One region of the Enterobacter sp. Taxon_8 genome, then DNA from elsewhere that is predicted to be linked to it. Evidence: riboswitches for the same ligand, from Rfam matches in the RefSeq annotation. Region 1 holds a riboswitch; each other region holds the start of a gene.
The links. Region 1 has a riboswitch for thiamine pyrophosphate ahead of thiB (thiamine ABC transporter substrate binding subunit). Riboswitches for the same ligand answer to the same signal wherever they lie in the genome.
Positions count from the first base shown of each region.

Region 1 (5,993 bases):
GAACAGTGAAGACAGCCAGCCCTGGCGACCGTAAACGCTCAGAATACCAAATACCGCCACCAGCACGGGCAGGATCAGCGTCATGGCGCACAGGCGCAGCAGGGCCTGCCTGCCGGGAAATCGCCGTCGATACAGAGCGCGTGCCAGAAAAATAGCCGGGATCACCGACAGCAGGGCAGAAAGAGACGCCTGCCAGAAGGAGAACCGGATAACGTGCCAGAGGTAGCTGTCGTGCCAGAGGGCGAGCAGGTCGCTCCCTGGCGCGTTAAACCACAATGCAAGAAAAGCCCCCAGGCTGACCGCTACCATCACGGCGGCGGCGAGCAGCCCGGGAAGTAACCAGCCGGGAATCAACGGCTGACGGCGCGTTGCCATTCGCTTACCCATGCGGCACGCTGCGCGGCGACCTGCTGAGGCGTAAACTCCAGCGAGGTTTTCGGTTTGGTCAACTGCTCGAAACCTGCGGGCAGCGCAACGTTAGTAACCGGATACATCCAGTTGCCTGCGGGAATCGCGCTCTGGAACGCCGGTGAAACCATGAACTTCAGGAACTTCTCGGCCAGCTCCGGCTGTTTGCTGGCAGCGGTACGCGCGGCCACTTCCACCTGCAGATAGTGCCCTTCTGCAAAATCTGCGGCTGCATAGTTGTCTTTCTTCTCGGCGATAATGTGGTAGGCCGGGGAGGTGGTGTAGCTCAGCACCAGGTCGCTTTCGCCTTTGAGGAACAGGCCGTAGGCTTCGCTCCAGCCTTTGGTCACGGTGACGGTTTTGGCGGCCAGCTTCTGCCATGCTTCCGGTGCTTTATCCCCGTAGACCTTTTGCATCCATAGCAGCAGGCCCAGGCCCGGCGTGCTGGTACGCGGATCTTCGTAAATTACGCGCCACTTCTGATCGCTTTCGACCAGCTCTTTCAGGCTTTTTGGCGGGTTTTTCAGCTTATTTTTGTCGTAAACAAAAGCAAAGTAGCCGTAGTCGAACGGCACAAAGGTGTCGTTCTTCCAGCCGCCCGGCACGTTAACGGCATCTGCCGCGACGCCGCTTTTGGCAAACAGTTTGGTTTGCGAGGCGGCTTCCAGCAGGTTGTTATCCAGCCCGAGCACCACGTCGGCTTTACTGTTTTTTCCTTCCATGCGCAGGCGGTTGAGCAGCGACACGCCATCTTCAAGCGCCACGAACTTCAGCTCGCAGTTGCAGTCCGCTTCAAAGGTTTTTTTGACAACCGGGCCAGGGCCCCAGTCGGCAGAGAAGGAGTCGTAGGTGTAGACCGTCAGGACGGGTTTGGCAAAAGCAGGCAGCGCGAACAGCGCCAGCAGGGGGAGAACTTTTTTTAACACTTTGCACCTCAGGGTTGAGTGGCAAAGGATTTTGAGCGACAGCCTCAAATCCCTTCGCCGGCGTTATCCGGATCAGGTTCGACGGGTATTATCTCAGCGCACATCTGTGATGCAGCACCCCGTTGAGAACGGCGCTATTGTAATGATTTGGTGAATATTACGAAAGCGTTATGGCTCCGGGGGCGCAAACCAGGCGGATTTAAAATCAAACCAGCCCAGGGTGTTCATCCGCAGGCCGCGCATGCTGCGCTGGCCCTGAATCATCAGCCAGTGGTGGATCAGCGGGACGATCGCCTGCTCGGCCAGCAGCTGCTGGCACCAAACGGCAAGGTTCATCTCGCCCGATCGCCATAGGGCGGCGTCCTGCTGCCAGTCCCGATCGATGCAGTGCTGGATCAGCGGGACTTCATACAGGTGTGAAAATAATGAAAAATCGAGCGGCAGGGTAAAATTAGCGCTGTTGAGCCAGATATCGCTGGCGATCTCTCCCTGATGCCATTCGTCATAGTCCACTTCTCTTACCTCTAACTTGACCCCCTCTGCTGCCAGCAGGCGGGTCATGATCCTCGCGATAAAACGATGCTCCACGTGCTCGCGGTAGTAGGTCAGGGTGATGGACTCCAGCCCTGCGGGTTTGTCGCAGTGCGACGGCCGGGCGTGGTGCCAGCGCGGAAGCAGGCCGTAGGCCGGAAACCAGTATGTCTGGTACTGCTCTTCCGCATGGTAGATCAGATTGGAAGGGGACAGCACGTGGCTGATCCACTTGCGGACGCCCTGGTTTGCCCCGCGGTGGGTGCGGCGGTCAAACAGGAGATAGTAGCATCCCTCCTCCAGGCGGCTCTCCACGGCCTTTTCTCCGGTGGTGGGGCCTTCAAGCGTCAGACCGCAGCTCAGGTCTTCATTGAGATCAGGCAATACCCACACGTTCACTTCGTCGATCAGCGCCCGATAGCCAAAGTAGTCATCGAACGCGCGGATTTTCAGCTGGTTGCTGTTATTGCGGGACACGGAGTAGGGCCCGGTGCCAATCGGCAGGCTGGCAAAATTGTTCAATGATTCCCACTCGCCGGGCAAAATCATCGACGGCACATAGCCCAGCAGCCAGGGAAGCCACTTGTCCTGCTGCGACAGCTCAATGTCCAGCGTCCAGGCCGTGGGGGAGTGGATGCGCGAAATATGTGAGTAGAGCGGCAGCCTGCGGGCGCGTTCCAGAGAGGCGATGACGTCGTGCATTTCCAGCTCGCGGCCGTGGTGAAAGTGGATGCCGGGGCGTAAGAAGAAGCGCCAGTGGCGCGGGGAAAGCTGCTGCCAGTGGTGCGCGATATCCGCCTCCAGTTCCCCGTTTTCCTCATTTATGCGCGTCAGCCCGCTGAAGATTTGTCGGGCCATGTGGGTTTCAGAGCGGCGTAACGCCGTGCCGGGCAACAGATTTTTCATCGGACGGTAGTAGAGCACCCGCAGAATGTGCCGGCCCTGACGAAAGCTGCGTCCGAGATGGGAGACCAGCATCTGGCGCACGGCGGCCTTGTCGCCCACCAGCTGGACCAGCTGATCGATGCGGTCCTGTTCGAGCAGATCTTCTGCGCGCTGCTGCTGCAACGCCAGTCCGGTATACAGGAAGGTCAGTCGCGAGCGTTTGCCGCGTCCCGCTTCCGCTTCCCAGCTTAACCACCCCTGCTGCTGCATGGTGTTGAGAAGCGTGCGCATATGACGGCGGGAACAGCTAAGCAGGTCCGCCAGCTCGTTGAGCGTGGTCTCCTGCGATTGCCCCTCGCAGCACTGCCAGAGGCGGATAAACTGTTGTTGCAGACGACCGGAAGGCATAAAAGGGGAACTCCTGACAAAAAACCAGCAATTTATTTATCCCTATATTAGGCCAATAATTCTCCTCGATGAAGCGAGGAGGTAAATTATGAAGAGGTCTACCGCACGTCAGTTTTATCAGCAGTACTTTTCAGCGACAAAAGGATCGTCCTGGCTGGCCCGCCGGTGTGCAGAGCAACGGCTGAAAACGTTAGAAGAATTGATGCAGTGGGACGTTACGACACCGACCTCTTCCCGCTAACTCGCCTCGATCATGTGTGACTGAGTATTGGTGCTTATCACCCGCCAGCAAAATGTTTTTGCTGGCTTTTTTCGTTTACTATTCACCCAATTTCGATTCGCTTTCACAAGGACTTGCGCATGCTGTGGTTGATGACGATGGGGCGACGCCTGAACGGCGTGTATGCCGCTTTTATGCTGGTGGCCTTTATGATGGGCGTGGCGGGGGCGCTTCAGGCGCCGACGCTGAGCCTGTTTCTCAGCCGCGAGGTAGGGGCGCAGCCGTTTTGGGTCGGCCTGTTTTATACCGTCAACGCCATTGCCGGGATCCTGGTCAGCCTCGCGCTGGCGAAACGATCGGACAGTCAGGGCGATCGCCGCAGGCTAATCCTCTTTTGCTGCGCCATGGCCGTGGGCAACGCGCTGCTCTTTGCCTTCAATCGTCATTATCTGACGCTCATTACCTGCGGCGTGCTGCTGGCGTCGCTGGCGAACACCGCTATGCCGCAGCTGTTCGCCCTGGCCCGTGAATATGCGGATAACTCCGCGCGGGAAGTAGTGATGTTCAGCTCGGTGATGCGTGCCCAGCTCTCGCTGGCGTGGGTCATTGGTCCGCCGCTGGCCTTTATGCTGGCGTTGAACTATGGCTTTACCGCCATGTTCTCCATTGCGGCAGGGATTTTTGTCATCAGCCTGGCGCTGATAGCCTTCGCACTGCCGTCCGTGGCGCGCGTCGAACAGACAACGGATAAACCGCTCACCCAGGTGAGCGGCTGGCAGGACAAGAACGTCCGCATGTTGTTTATTGCCTCGACGCTGATGTGGACCTGCAACACCATGTACATTATTGATATGCCGCTGTGGATCAGCAGCGATCTGGGCTTACCGGACAAGCTCGCGGGGATCTTGATGGGAACCGCTGCCGGGCTGGAAATTCCGGCGATGATTCTGGCGGGCTATTACGTTAAGCGCTTTGGAAAGCGTCGGATGATGATCGTCGCCGTGGCGGCCGGGGTACTGTTCTACGCGGGGTTGATCCTTTTCCATTCGCGTGAAGCGTTGCTGGCGCTGCAGCTGTTTAACGCCGTGTTTATAGGAATTGTTGCCGGGATCGGCATGCTCTGGTTCCAGGATCTGATGCCCGGCCGTGCAGGCTCGGCAACGACGCTTTTTACCAACAGTATTTCAACCGGCGTGATCCTGGCGGGCGTGATTCAGGGGGCGCTAGCGCAAAGCTATGGCCATGCGTCGGTCTACTGGATGATTGCGGCGCTATCCGTCGTGACGCTCCTGCTGACCTGCCGCGTAAAAGACGTGTGATCGGATGAATGAAACGGAGCCCGGGAGCGCCGGGCTCTGCGAAGCGTTTTATTCGGAATACTGATATTTACGCTGCGCGCGTAGCGTCAGGTACATATGAACGAGTCCCATGAAGCCGTGTGCCCAGAAATATGTCTCAATAAAAACTGTCAGGAATTTATGCAAATCTAAGACGGATTCCGTGACGGACGAAACCGGCCCAAGCGTGGCGTTCAGCACGAACCAGGCCGCGCCGCAGAGTGCAACGCCCAGCAGCGCCAGCACACCCAGACCTTGCACCGTTGCCGCCATACCGCCAGCATGCGCGTCAGGTAACTGACGCTGCGCGAGGGTGCGAATATCTTCAACGATTCCACGAAAATCCAGCGCCAGCCAGGCGAAGTAATACTTAAATCCGCGCTGGGTTAACATCCATGCCATCATGGCAATACCACAAAAAATTAAACCAAACCCTGAGATAACATGGATCCAGGTGACAATTCCGTTCAGTCCGGATTCGTGGAGGGCTTCGCTTTCGGTGAAATTAGAATTGATAATTTGGGCCAGCACCAGTATGGCTACAAGAATGTGCAGTACGCGAAGAAAAGGCGTTTCTTTATGGGGAAGCGTATTACGTAGCGTTGGGTTCATCGCTTTTACCTCAATAATGAGAGAGCTGATGCGATGCAGTGTGACGCAGATTAATTAACGAAACCTTAACGATGAGTAGCGTCACACTGTATTTATGCGTTCCGATTAGTGGACAGGATCAATATGCGTCATCACGTTCAGCACATTGAATTTTTGCATCACGTTGTTTCTGGCATTGACGGCAATCTGATGCCCTTCTTTTACGCTTAATTCGCCGTTCACTTCCAGATGGACATCGACAAGGGCTAAATCGCCCATCTTGCGGGTTTTTAAATCATGGAGTCCGGTGACGCCTTCGGTTGAGAGAAGACACGTTTTGATATCGTGCTCCAGTTCGGGTTCAAGCGAACGGTCCATCAGATCGTGCAGGGCATCGGCAGAGAATTTGTAACCCATATGGGCGATGAACACTCCGACAATCAGGGCCGCAATCAGGTCCATAGCGTGAAAGCCCACTAAATTCCCGGCAATACCGATGGCGACAACCACTGACGACGCTGCGTCAGAACGGGCATGCCAGGCATTGGCTATCAGCAGCGAGGACTGTACACGTTTTCCCGTGGAAAACATGTATCTGAACAAACTTTCCTTCACCACCAGCGCCAGTATCGCCACCCACAAAGCGGCCCCTTTCACCACCTGATGCGTCTCGGGATTAAGCAGTTT
Region 1 covers NZ_CM177989.1:3,799,440-3,805,432, reverse strand. Annotated here, with positions in the region: gene thiP (thiamine/thiamine pyrophosphate ABC transporter permease ThiP) at 1-375, opposite strand, end outside; gene thiB (thiamine ABC transporter substrate binding subunit) at 351-1,334, opposite strand; TPP riboswitch at 1,366-1,466, opposite strand; gene sgrR (HTH-type transcriptional regulator SgrR) at 1,503-3,158, opposite strand; gene sgrT (glucose uptake inhibitor SgrT) at 3,247-3,399, shown strand; gene AC4IBF_RS18085 (sugar efflux transporter) at 3,519-4,697, shown strand; gene AC4IBF_RS18080 (cytochrome b/b6 domain-containing protein) at 4,746-5,327, opposite strand; gene AC4IBF_RS18075 (cation diffusion facilitator family transporter) at 5,433-5,993, opposite strand, start outside.

Region 2 (5,993 bases), 2.3 Mb from region 1:
CTCCACGGCGTCCAGGCAATTGACCCGGCGCTGAAGGCCGAGCTCGACGCCGTTAACCGGCTCGATTTCGGTCACTATTGCGAAAAACTGCTGCACTATCGGGAGCAAAGGGAGGGCGTATGAATGCATTTGCCCAACGTCTCGACACCCTGCACGCCACGAGCCCGGTGACGGTGCTGGGCGCAGCGGTGATAGACGTCATCGCCGACGCCTACGCCCTGCCCTGGCGCGGGTGCGATATCGAACTTAAGCAGCAGGGCGTGAATATCGGCGGCTGCGCGCTGAACATTGCCATCGCCCTGAAGCGGCTCGGCATTACGGCGCAAAACGCTCTGCCCGTCGGTCACGGCGTCTGGGCGGATATTATCCGCAACGCCATGGCGAAGCAGGATCTGCACAGCGCCGTGGAGGCCGATACGGGCGACAACGGCTGGTGCCTGGCGCTGGTTGAGCCTGACGGCGAACGTACCTTTATGTCCTTTAGCGGCGTGGAGAACCAGTGGCAGCAGCGCTGGCTGGATGCGCTTTACGTTCCGCAAAACAGCCTGGTTTATTTGTCCGGCTACCAGCTGGCATCGCCGTGCGGCGAGCTGCTGACACGCTGGCTGGAGGGATTACAGGACGTGACGGCATTGATCGATTTCGGCCCCCGCATCGCGGATATTCCCGACGCGCTGATGGAGCGGATTATGGCCTGCAGGCCAATCGTGTCGCTCAATCGTCAGGAAGCGGAACTTGCAGCTGAAAGATTAGGTGTGGAGTCTGAAAACCTGGGTGAAGTGTGGCAGCAACGCTTCGGCGCCGCGCTAATTGTGCGCCATGATAAAGACGGTGCTATGTGGTATGACGGTGACGCCTCGGGCGTTGTTCCGGCGTTCCCGGCGACGGTTGTGGACACCGTTGGTGCTGGCGACAGCCACGCGGGCGGCACGCTGGCAGGGCTGGCAGCGGGATGGTCGCTGGCAGACGCCGTTCTGCTGGGGAATGCCGTGGCGTCCTGGGTGGTCAGCCACCGCGGCGGCGATTGCGCCCCGACTCGTGAGGAATTACTCCTCGCATACAAAGACGTATAGATCGCTGCGACAGTAGCTGATGCTGTACTCAATCGGACGGTGCTGCTGGTCAAGCGCAACCTGCTTGATCACCAGCACCGGTATTTTTTCATCCATCTTTATGTGCGCCTGAAACTCGCTGTCCGGCATGCGGGCGCTCACCCTTGAGCGGGTGCGCTGCGGGAAGATGTTCTGACTGCGGAAGTAGTCGTACAGCGAAATGCCAATTGCATCCGGATCGGGAATTAACCCGACCGGGACCCAGGACTCTTCAATCGACACCGCATCGTCATCCACATAGCGAATGCGCTTAAGTAAAAAAACCTCGCTGTCCGGGGAGATCGACAGGTGGTTAGCCACCTCTTCCGGGCATTTCACCACACGCTTGTTGACCCACAGCGTATTGGGCTTTTGGCCGCGCAGCACCACCTGCTGCGAGAACCCGCGCGCCTCTTTCAGCGAATATTCAAAGATGTTGTTGATTTGCGTGCCATATCCACGGGAACGCGTCACCACGCCCTCTTCCTCCAGCGCCTGCATTGCCCTTCGCACGGTAATGCGCGACACGCCGGTTAACTGGCTCAGATCGCGCTCGCCGGGCAAAATATTCCCGTGCTCCAGCATGCCGCTTCGCACCGCATTTTTTACCGTTTCGGCAAATTTCAGGTACAGCGGCGTGTTGTCCGGCGCGGCGATCCGTTCATTCAGTTGAGCGATTAACCGGGTATGCGCTTGTTCCATCTCTGTTTTCTCAGGCGTGGTGTTTCCTGCCAGTATACTGGGTTACCACCATGCATGAAAATGATGAACCGGCCCAATACCGTGACCGACTTCCAGAGTATCGGCTTTTGCCAGCGCCGCCGAGAGCCAGGCTTTCGCTTCGCTAACCGTATCGGCCCAGCCTTCATGCCGGGGACGCAGCGCCGCCAGCGCGGCGGAGAGCGTGCAGCCCGTGCCGTGGGTGTTTTTGGTCTGCACGCGCGGCGCGGTAAAACGTACTTCGCCATCGCGGGTAAAGAGCCAGTCCGGGCTTTCAGCGTCGTCAAGATGACCGCCCTTCATCAGCACTGCGCCGCAGCCCATCGCCAGCAGCGCGTTTCCCTGCGCTTTCATCTCGCGTTCAGTTTGCGCATGCGATGTGCCTAACAGCGCGGCGGCTTCCGGCAGATTGGGCGTGATAAGCGCCACCTGCGGCAGCAGTTTTGTACGCAGCGTCTCCACGGCGGAGGCCGAAAGCAGCGGGTCGCCGCTTTTTGCCAGCATGACGGTATCCAGCACCACGTTTTGCACCTGATAGCGTTTAAGCCGCTCGGCCACCGCTTCCACAATATCCGTCTCGGCCAGCATGCCGATCTTGGTGGTATCGATGCGCACGTCGCTGAACACAGAATCCAGCTGTGCGGCAACAAAATCTGGCTCGATACGGTAGACCGACTGCACGCCGCGCGTGTTTTGCGCCACCAGCGCGGTAATGACCGAGCAGCCGTACGCGCCAAGGGCCGAGAATGTTTTGAGGTCAGCCTGGATACCCGCGCCGCCGCAGGGATCGGTGCCGGCAATGGTCAGGGCGTTAATCCGCTTCATGCCTGCTCCTCCAGCGTATAGAGCGCGTCGAGGAACGCGCTGGCAAAACTGCCCGGGCCACGCGACTGCGCAACCGCGACCGTTCCGGCTCGCTTCATCCATCCGCAGACGGCAGCAATGTTATCCAGCCGGTCACCCGGCAGCGAACAGTTCGCCGCCACAACGGCAGAAAGCGCGCATCCGGTGCCTACCACGCGCGTCATCAGCGGATCGCCGCCGGTAACCGTTCGGGTACGTTGCCCGTCCGTGATGTAATCCACCTCGCCGGTGACGACCACAACGGCATTGGTCTGGCGGGCCAGCGCCTGTGCAGCGGGCACCGCGCTGGCGGCGGTATCGGTCGTATCAACGCCGCGCCCACCCGGGCTCATCCCGGCAAGAGCAAGGATTTCAGAGGCATTGCCGCGAATGGCAGCCGGTTTCAGAGCAAGAATTTGATGGCAAAACCGGGTGCGGAACGTCAGGGCGCCCACGGCAACCGGGTCCAGCGTCCAGGGCTTGCCTGCAGCCACCGCGCTTTCTATTGCCCGACGCATCGCCTGGGCACGCGGCGAGGTCAGCGTGCCAACGTTAATCAGCAGCGCATCGGCGATGCCGGCAAACTGTTCAGCCTCTTCGGCCTCAATCACCATCGCGGGTGATGCGCCAAGCGCCAGCAAAACGTTGGCCGTGAAGGTCTGTACGACATCGTTGGTCATACAGTGGGTCAGCGGAGAACGGGTTCGGAAGTGGTGTAAAACGCGTAAATTGAGCAGGTCAGGCTGCATGGTTTCGCTCCTGCCTTGCGTGAAGAAGCGATGACCGGGAAGGCATCTGACTTCCCTACGCTGGCATTATCCAGATCAGGTAATACGGGTATTTCTCAGCCTTCACGAAGAAGGGCACCCCGAGTCAAAATAAACAAAATCAAAAGCTTGCGATTAACGTCCCGTTAATCGCTGTTCTGGATCATGCCAGCGGGAAGCCAAAGACTCAACCCTAAAAAATGCTCTGTGTGCCAGCTTATGTCCCAGGTTGTGGCTCATAGTACCAAACACCGAACACAAAAAAGGCCGGGTTTCTCCAGCCTCAACAGCACAATTGAAGATGCCTTCACAAACCTATTTACCTAGATATGCTTTTACCTTAGCGGTGCCATTACCAACAGCTCTAACAGCAGCCCTAAGCTGAGATTCAGTAACATCCAACGCTTGGGTCCAATATGCCACTTCCCAAGATTCACTCAAGCTGATGAAACGTTTATCTTCTGGCTGCCGACGCTGTAAGTTATCTGCCATTTGGTTTGTCCTGAGTATTACAAGCTTATGCCTGCACACTACCTATATGACTTCTCTACCACTTCGTAAACGGTCAGTTATCAAACAATTGACACTGGTCATAAAACCAGTAAAAACTTTTTTTTCCGAGCTTGCTAAGCTTGCCGCTTCGCTTCTATCATAACTACTACATATTGTGTTTATTGATATAACAAATACAATATATCCAAAAATCCATCCCGTGAATAGGTGTTGAAATGGCGAACAATGATAAGCAATCCTCGAAAGATGTAGCTCATCTGGCAGCAGAGACTCTAAACAACCCAAACGCCTCTGCGATTCAGAAAAGTTTAGCGGGTTCGGTGCTATCACAAGCAGGAACAAAAAATCAGACTGGCGCGAACATGGAAGCCAAAGCATCAGCAGCTTTGAAAAACCCACGTTCAAGCGAGGTTATTAAAACCTTAGCTGGTTCGGTTGTTTCTCAATCGAATAAAAAGCGCTAAAAAAGCCGGGATTAACCCGGTTCTCATGTTTTCAGTTTCCGTTGTCGCTGTTCGCTCAAGTAGTACCTAATAGTGCTGTCGAATCCATGCGTATGGATGTGGTCAAGCAGGTTGGAACGACTACACCCCAGCCGACGCGCCAGCGCTGACATGTTGATAATCGCATCATCGCCCTTGCCATCTAGGATCCACTGCATCAGCGGCATGTTGCGAGTAACCATCTATCACTTTGTTACAACTGCTCATTTACTCGCCAGCCCCAAAAACCTACACTTTCATTAAGGATTTCAAAGCAACACAAGGATAAAAATAAATGGCTATTGGTCACTACTTATTCAGGGGCGATAAGACTGTTTGCGGTGGTCGGATTATTGAAGGATGTACCGATCATCAGTTTTTCGATAAAGACATGGCCTGTGAAGGGCATAAAGTGACGTGTGGTAAACATGCGGGTAGATTCCGCATAGTGGGAGGGCTTGAAAACCAAGACATACACGGTAAAAGAGTAGCCGGAACACTGCATAGCCGTAGCTCTTGCCCCTGCAAATCACGTTTTATTCCGTCCATCTTCGACACTTACGAATTTTCTAAAGAACCAGCAAAAGCCGAAACCACCCAATCTCACATCGTTGAATTTCCCGTTCTCCCTGGCCCGATTGCCGCTCCTAAAACTGATAGCTTCGCTGACACCTGTAAACCAACAGATAACCGGCTATTGAAAGGCGTTTACATCTGGACTGAAACAACAAGTGCAGGTCATGCTTTCGTTTCGGTGCATGAGAATAACTCGATCTACCTTTACACCTATGGACGCTATGGACGCACAGACAGAAGCACGCTAACCGGAGATGGGATTTTAGACATCTTCCAAGATGAAGATGCACGGAAGTATTACCGTTACGAACTTTATGAAATGAGTGCTCGTGCATTTCGGATTGATGATGCTGATCCTGAATTAATCCGTAAGTTCTTCGAAAAATTATGGAATAACGGTGTATCACCGATTCAAACACCAAAGATGCAGGACGGCACAATACGTAGAGGCCGCACGATTGATAAGTATGACGTAACTGGGAATAACTGTACTACTCACTCAGTCGAGGGGATCAAGTTTGCTGGTTCAAAGGTATTCGAACACGGTTACACCACCAGGACTACACAGCTACCAATTGAGATAGAAGAAGATTTCACTATCCCGGTATCACTGCAAAGTTACCTTGAAAAAAAGAGTGCAGATTACTCCTCAATGCTCGTCGTCGAGATGACAAGTACGTTCAAGCAGCAGTATCCAAACATTGAGAACAAAAGCCCTCAACCAATTGGGGGAAGTGCAAAAATCCAACAAGTATCGGCTGATTCTGCTGCTGTTGCTGGCTCAATTTCTCCATACTCAGGCGGCACAGTAGGCGGATCGTTGGGAAGTACATACGATGATGAATAAAAAGTTCTGGATCAGGTGGGTTAGCATTGCGCTGATCTGCATAGCGTATTATGTAATCGTGCTGTATTTCGATCTGGTCTTCGCACTTAACTTTTCAGAGACAATGAGCCAAGGCGGGGAGTTTACGCCTTCTCAATTCACGTGGTTTATTAAG
Region 2 covers NZ_CM177989.1:1,497,447-1,503,439, reverse strand. Annotated here, with positions in the region: gene AC4IBF_RS07105 (ADP-ribosylglycohydrolase family protein) at 1-123, shown strand, start outside; gene AC4IBF_RS07100 (PfkB family carbohydrate kinase) at 120-1,073, shown strand; gene AC4IBF_RS07095 (GntR family transcriptional regulator) at 1,047-1,793, opposite strand; gene thiD (bifunctional hydroxymethylpyrimidine kinase/phosphomethylpyrimidine kinase) at 1,836-2,636, opposite strand; gene thiM (hydroxyethylthiazole kinase) at 2,633-3,403, opposite strand; TPP riboswitch at 3,439-3,535, opposite strand; gene AC4IBF_RS07080 (DUF3606 domain-containing protein) at 3,737-3,913, opposite strand; gene AC4IBF_RS07075 (hypothetical protein) at 4,150-4,398, shown strand; gene AC4IBF_RS07070 (PAAR domain-containing protein) at 4,712-5,839, shown strand; gene AC4IBF_RS07065 (hypothetical protein) at 5,829-5,993, shown strand, end outside.
Region 2: it holds a riboswitch for thiamine pyrophosphate, as region 1 does, so the genes downstream of both, thiM (hydroxyethylthiazole kinase) here and thiB (thiamine ABC transporter substrate binding subunit) in region 1, are expected to answer to the same signal.

Region 3 (5,993 bases), 1.0 Mb from region 1:
ACCAATATTGCTCTCGCCAGCCTCTCGTAAGTCAGCGCGCAGCCCTTTTATCAGCTCAATATCGCGTTCTTCACACTCTGCTAACAGGCGGAAAATTTCCCACTGAATGTCCCATTCTTGCTCAACCGCCGGGTTCGCACGCAGCTCTTCGTCGGTCATTTCCCGACCTTCCTGGGTCATTTCCAGCATCGCGACGGTCGTAATAGATGCCTTACTGACTTCAATAGCGTGCTCCAGCGTTTCACCGCTCAGTCGGGAGTGCAGCAGTTCGCTTAACGCCACGCAGGCATCAATTGCCGGGTAGACGCCGTACAGGTCAAAATCATCCGCCACCGGAATCGCCTCTTCCAGCTTTTCGAGCTGAGAGTCGAAATTCACCTTCGCGTCTTTCACCGTCAGCGTTTCCCAGATCAGATCCAGAATGCGGCGGTAGATATGGCCATCACCAAAACCCGTCTGCTTGCAGAACGCGGCATAGTTGGGATACATGCGCTCGCACAGGCAAGCCATAAAGGTGACGTGCTGCCAGCTTTCCAGCTTTTCAAGGCGCAGGTGAATTGGGTTTTGTAGCATGATGATCTCTCGAATCGAAAATTAGGCGCAGTTTACCTGAATCATCGCTGAATTTCCTGCCAACGAACAAAAGCCGGACGTGAAGACGCCACGGCGTCTGCCCAGCGCGTCGGCTCCGGCAAGCGGTAGCCCTTCATGCAGCGCTGCACCCACGCGAGGGCGCTGTCCATGCTCACACGGTGCCCGGTAGCGATAAAGAGCGGGTTACAGCGTGCCTTGCTGCGCCAGACCCACGCCAGCTGCTCGCCTTTATGGATGAGCGGCGCCAGCGCACCCGGCTCGGATGAAAGAGGTTCAAACGCGCCGCACAGGCGTTTCTTGGCGACGCCAATGGTCGGCACATCCACCAGCAGCCCAAAATGACTGGCAACGCCTAAACGACGCGGGTGTGAGATCCCGTGCCCATCGACAAACAGCAGGTCAGGTTTTTGCGAAAGCTGCTCCCACGCTGCCAGCAGCGCGGGATATTCGCGGAAGGAGAGAAAGCCCGGAATGTACGGCATGGTGGTCGCGATACGCGCGACCTTGTACTCCACCAGCTCAAGCGAAGGGTATTTCAGTACCACCATCGCCGCTCGCGTCACGTCCCCACCCTGCTCGAATCCGACGTCTGCTCCGCCAATGTACTGCGGAGGGTCCTTATCCAGACGATCCTCGCGGATCACCGATGAGGCCAGTTCGATTTGTTGAGCGCGTAGCGACGCGAGATCCATAACGACTCCTTACTTGTGATACTGGGCAGAAAGCCGATGCACCGCCTCCACAAATACGCCTGCGTGTTCTGGCGGCACATCCTGATGAATGCCGTGGCCGAGGTTAAAGACGTGGCCTTCCCCCTGGCCGAAACCAGACAGTATAGTCGACACTTCTTCTTCAATGCGGGCTGGCGGCGCATAAAGCATGGACGGGTCCATATTGCCCTGCAGCGCTACTTTGTCGCCCACGCGACGACGCGCATCGGCAATATCGGTGGTCCAGTCGAGACCCAGCGCGTCGCAGCCGGTTGCCGCCATCGCTTCCAGCCACTGGCCGCCACCTTTGGTGAACAGCGTCACCGGCACGCGGCGACCTTCGTTTTCACGCAGCAGGCCATCAACGATTTTATGCATGTAATACAGGGAGAACTGCTGATAATCGCGCCCGGTCAGCACGCCGCCCCAGGTATCGAAAATCATCACCGACTGCGCGCCCGCCTTAATCTGCGCGTTCAGATAGAGCGTAACGCTCTTCGCCAGCTTGTCGAGCAGCGCATGCAGGGCCAGCGGCTCGGCGTACATCATCTTTTTAATCATGGTGAAGGCTTTGCTGCTGCCCCCTTCCACCATATAGGTCGCCAGCGTCCACGGGCTGCCTGAGAAGCCAATCAGCGGCACTTCACCTTTCAGCTCGCGGCGAATGGTGCGCACGGCGTTCATCACGTAGCCCAGTTCGCCTTCCGGATCGGGGATCGGCAGCTTGTCCACGTCGGCTTTGCTTTTGATCGGAGAGGTGAAACGCGGACCTTCACCGGTTTCGAAGTACAGGCCAAGGCCCATCGCATCCGGAATGGTCAGAATATCCGAGAAGAGGATCGCCGCATCCAGCGGGAAGCGGCGCAGCGGCTGGAGCGTCACTTCACAGGCCAGCTCGGCGTTTTTGCAAAGCGACATAAAATCGCCCGCCTGCGCGCGCGTGGCTTTGTACTCTGGCAGATAGCGTCCCGCCTGGCGCATCATCCACACCGGGGTGACATCAACGGGCTGGCGCAGCAGCGCACGCAGATAACGATCGTTCTTCAGTTCGGTCATTTTTGCAGTTCCTTAAGCGTCATGGCCTCAGTGTAACACTACTCATACTCGGCCCGACACATCGCCACGGTATCTTCTATCAGCCGACGCGCCACGGTGCCCGGCGGAGGTAACAGGGGTAAATCGTCGTAGCGATACCAGTTCGCGTCCAGCAGCTCTTTCTGATCGATAACGATCTCGCCGCTGTCATAGTCGGCCATAAAGGCCGTCATCAGCGACTGCGGGAACGGCCACGGCTGGGAGGTGACGTAGCGCAAGTTCTTCACTTTGATCCCGCTCTCTTCCATCACCTCGCGCGCCACTGCCTGCTCCAGCGTTTCGCCCACCTCGACGAACCCGGCCAGCACGGTATGAATGCCGTTGCGATGGCGGGTATGCTGTGCAAGCAAAATAGAGTCATCCCGACGGATAGCGACGATAATGCACGGCGCAATTTGTGGGTAATAACGTTCGCGGCAGTGGCTGCAGAGCATCGCCCACTCGGTTTTACTCGGGTGCATGGTATGGCCGCAATAGCCGCAGTATTTGTGCGAGCGGTAAAACTCCGCCAGCTGCACGCCCCGCCCCGCCAGCTGGAACAGGCCTACGTCCAGATCCAACACCTGGCGAACGGATCCCATATCCTGACGACGCGCTTGCTGGATCAACCACACGGGCTCACCCTGCCACTCGCCGATCTCTAGCGCAGGCTGGCCCACGAGATCGAACGTTTCCGCCGCACCGTAGGGCAGTTCTCCACCGGGCAACCATAATTTTTGTTCGTGGCTGACGATCCACCAACCCAGATCTGATTTTTCAATAATACGATCCATATCTATTGCACTACCTTCGCTTCACTGACATGTTGTTAGCATTGTGGTTACATTCTGGATGAGCAGATTCAATCCTACACTTTGCGGAGTCGACCATGTTAAACCAGCTAGAAAGCCTGACTGAGCGCGTTAGAGGAAGTAACAAACTGGTGGATCGCTGGCTGCATGTGCGCAAGCATCTACTCGTGGCTTATTACAATCTGGTCGGCATTAAGCCTGGCAAAGAATCGTTTATGCGACTGAACGAAAAAGCGCTGGATGATTTTTGTCAGGGCCTGGTCGACTATCTGTCCGACGGCCATTTCAATATTTATGAACGCATTATCCGCGAAATGGAAGGGACAACGCCGTATTTAGCGGCCAGCAAGCTCTATCCGCTGCTGGAAGCCAATACCCAGCAGATCATGGATTACTACGATTCCACGCTTGAGAACGCCATCGATCACGATAACTATCTTGAGTTCCAGCAGGCGCTATCCGACCTCGGCGAAGCGCTGGAGGAGCGATTCACGCTGGAAGACAAGCTGATCTCTCTCGCCCTGGACAATGATTTGAACATCAGTAACGAAGAGAACGTCGCGCGCCCTGCTTGAGTTCTTAATCGTTAACGAGTAATTTACAACCATTCGCCCCTCTCACGAGGGGGATTTTTCTTGTCGGAGTGCCCAGAGCGAAAGCCGGGCTGAGACCGTTAATTCGGGATCCGCGGAACCTGATCAGGCTAATACCTGCGAAGGGAACAAGAGTCACACTGCTGTTGTATCGCCCCCCGGGCGATCCTCTCTTGCTTCATCCGTCGTCTGACAAGCCATGTCCTTCACTTTTGGAATGAGCTATGTCTACTGCAAAACTGACCCGCCGCGAACAGCGCGCACAGGCCCAACACTTCATCGATACCCTGGAAAGCACTGCTTTCCCGAACTCGAAACGCATCTACATTTCCGGCTCGCAGGACGATATTCGCGTTCCGATGCGCGAAATCCACCTCAGCCCGACGCTTATCGGCGGCAGCAAAGAGAATCCGCAGTATGAAGACAACGAAGCCGTGCCGGTGTATGACACCTCCGGCCCATACGGCGATCCTGATGTTGCCATCAACGTCCAGCAGGGGCTGGCAAAGCTGCGCCAGCCGTGGATTGACGCGCGTAACGACTGCGAAGAGCTGAGCGTGCTCAGCTCTGCGTACACCAAAGAGCGCCTGGCCGACGACGGTCTGGACGAGCTGCGCTTTACCGGCCTGCTGACGCCAAAACGTGCTAAAGCAGGTAAATGCGTGACCCAGCTGCACTACGCCCGCCAGGGTATCGTCACGCCGGAGATGGAGTTCATCGCCATCCGTGAAAACATGGGTCGCGAGCGTATCCGCAGCGAAGTGCTGCGCTATCAGCATCCTGGTGAAGGCTTTGGCGCTCGCCTGCCGGAGAACATCACGCCGGAGTTTGTGCGTGACGAAGTGGCCGCCGGGCGCGCGATCATCCCCGCCAACATCAACCACCCGGAGTCCGAGCCGATGATTATCGGCCGCAACTTCCTGGTGAAGGTCAACGCGAACATCGGTAACTCGGCCGTCACCTCCTCCATCGAAGAAGAGGTGGAAAAGCTGGTCTGGTCCACGCGCTGGGGCGCGGACACGGTAATGGATCTCTCCACCGGCCGCTATATTCACGAAACCCGCGAGTGGATCCTGCGTAACAGCCCGGTGCCGATTGGCACCGTCCCGATTTATCAGGCGCTGGAGAAGGTCAACGGCATTGCCGAAGACCTCACCTGGGAAGCGTTCCGCGACACCCTGCTGGAGCAGGCCGAGCAGGGCGTGGACTACTTCACCATTCACGCGGGCGTGCTGCTGCGCTACGTGCCGATGACCGCGAAGCGTCTGACCGGCATCGTCTCGCGCGGCGGCTCCATCATGGCGAAGTGGTGCCTCTCCCATCACCGGGAAAACTTCCTCTATGAACACTTCCGCGAAATTTGCGAGATCTGCGCCGCCTATGACGTCTCTCTGTCACTGGGCGACGGCCTGCGCCCGGGCTCCATCCGTGACGCCAACGACGAAGCGCAGTTTGCCGAGCTGCACACGCTGGGCGAACTGACCAAAATCGCCTGGGAGTATGACGTGCAGGTGATGATTGAAGGCCCGGGACACGTGCCGATGCAGATGATCCGCCGCAACATGACCGAGGAGCTGGAGCACTGCCACGAAGCGCCGTTCTACACGCTGGGGCCACTGACCACCGACATCGCGCCGGGCTATGACCACTTCACGTCAGGCATTGGCGCGGCGATGATCGGCTGGTTCGGCTGCGCCATGCTGTGCTACGTGACGCCGAAAGAGCACCTCGGGCTGCCAAACAAAGAGGACGTGAAGCAGGGGCTGATCACCTACAAGATTGCCGCCCACGCGGCGGATCTGGCCAAAGGCCATCCGGGCGCGCAAATCCGTGATAACGCCATGTCGAAGGCGCGCTTTGAATTCCGCTGGGAAGACCAGTTCAACCTGGCGCTGGATCCGTTCACCGCCCGCGCCTACCACGACGAAACCCTGCCGCAGGAATCGGGCAAAGTCGCGCACTTCTGCTCCATGTGTGGGCCGAAGTTCTGCTCGATGAAAATCAGCCAGGAGGTGCGCGACTACGCCGCCACGCAAACCATTGAAGTGGGTATGGCGGACATGTCCGAAACCTTCCGCGCCAAAGGCGGCGAAATCTACCTCAAAAAAGAGGAGGCGTAATGTACCAGCCCGATTTCCCACCCGTTCCCTACCGTTTAGGGCTCTATCTGGTGGTGGACAGCGTGGCGTGGATAGAGCGCCTGCTGGAGA
Region 3 covers NZ_CM177989.1:227,380-233,372, reverse strand. Annotated here, with positions in the region: gene AC4IBF_RS01085 (YjaG family protein) at 1-573, opposite strand, end outside; gene nfi (deoxyribonuclease V) at 615-1,286, opposite strand; gene hemE (uroporphyrinogen decarboxylase) at 1,296-2,360, opposite strand; gene nudC (NAD(+) diphosphatase) at 2,399-3,172, opposite strand; gene rsd (sigma D regulator) at 3,268-3,765, shown strand; TPP riboswitch at 3,820-3,928, shown strand; gene thiC (phosphomethylpyrimidine synthase ThiC) at 4,008-5,903, shown strand; gene thiE (thiamine phosphate synthase) at 5,903-5,993, shown strand, end outside.
Region 3: it holds a riboswitch for thiamine pyrophosphate, as region 1 does, so the genes downstream of both, thiC (phosphomethylpyrimidine synthase ThiC) here and thiB (thiamine ABC transporter substrate binding subunit) in region 1, are expected to answer to the same signal.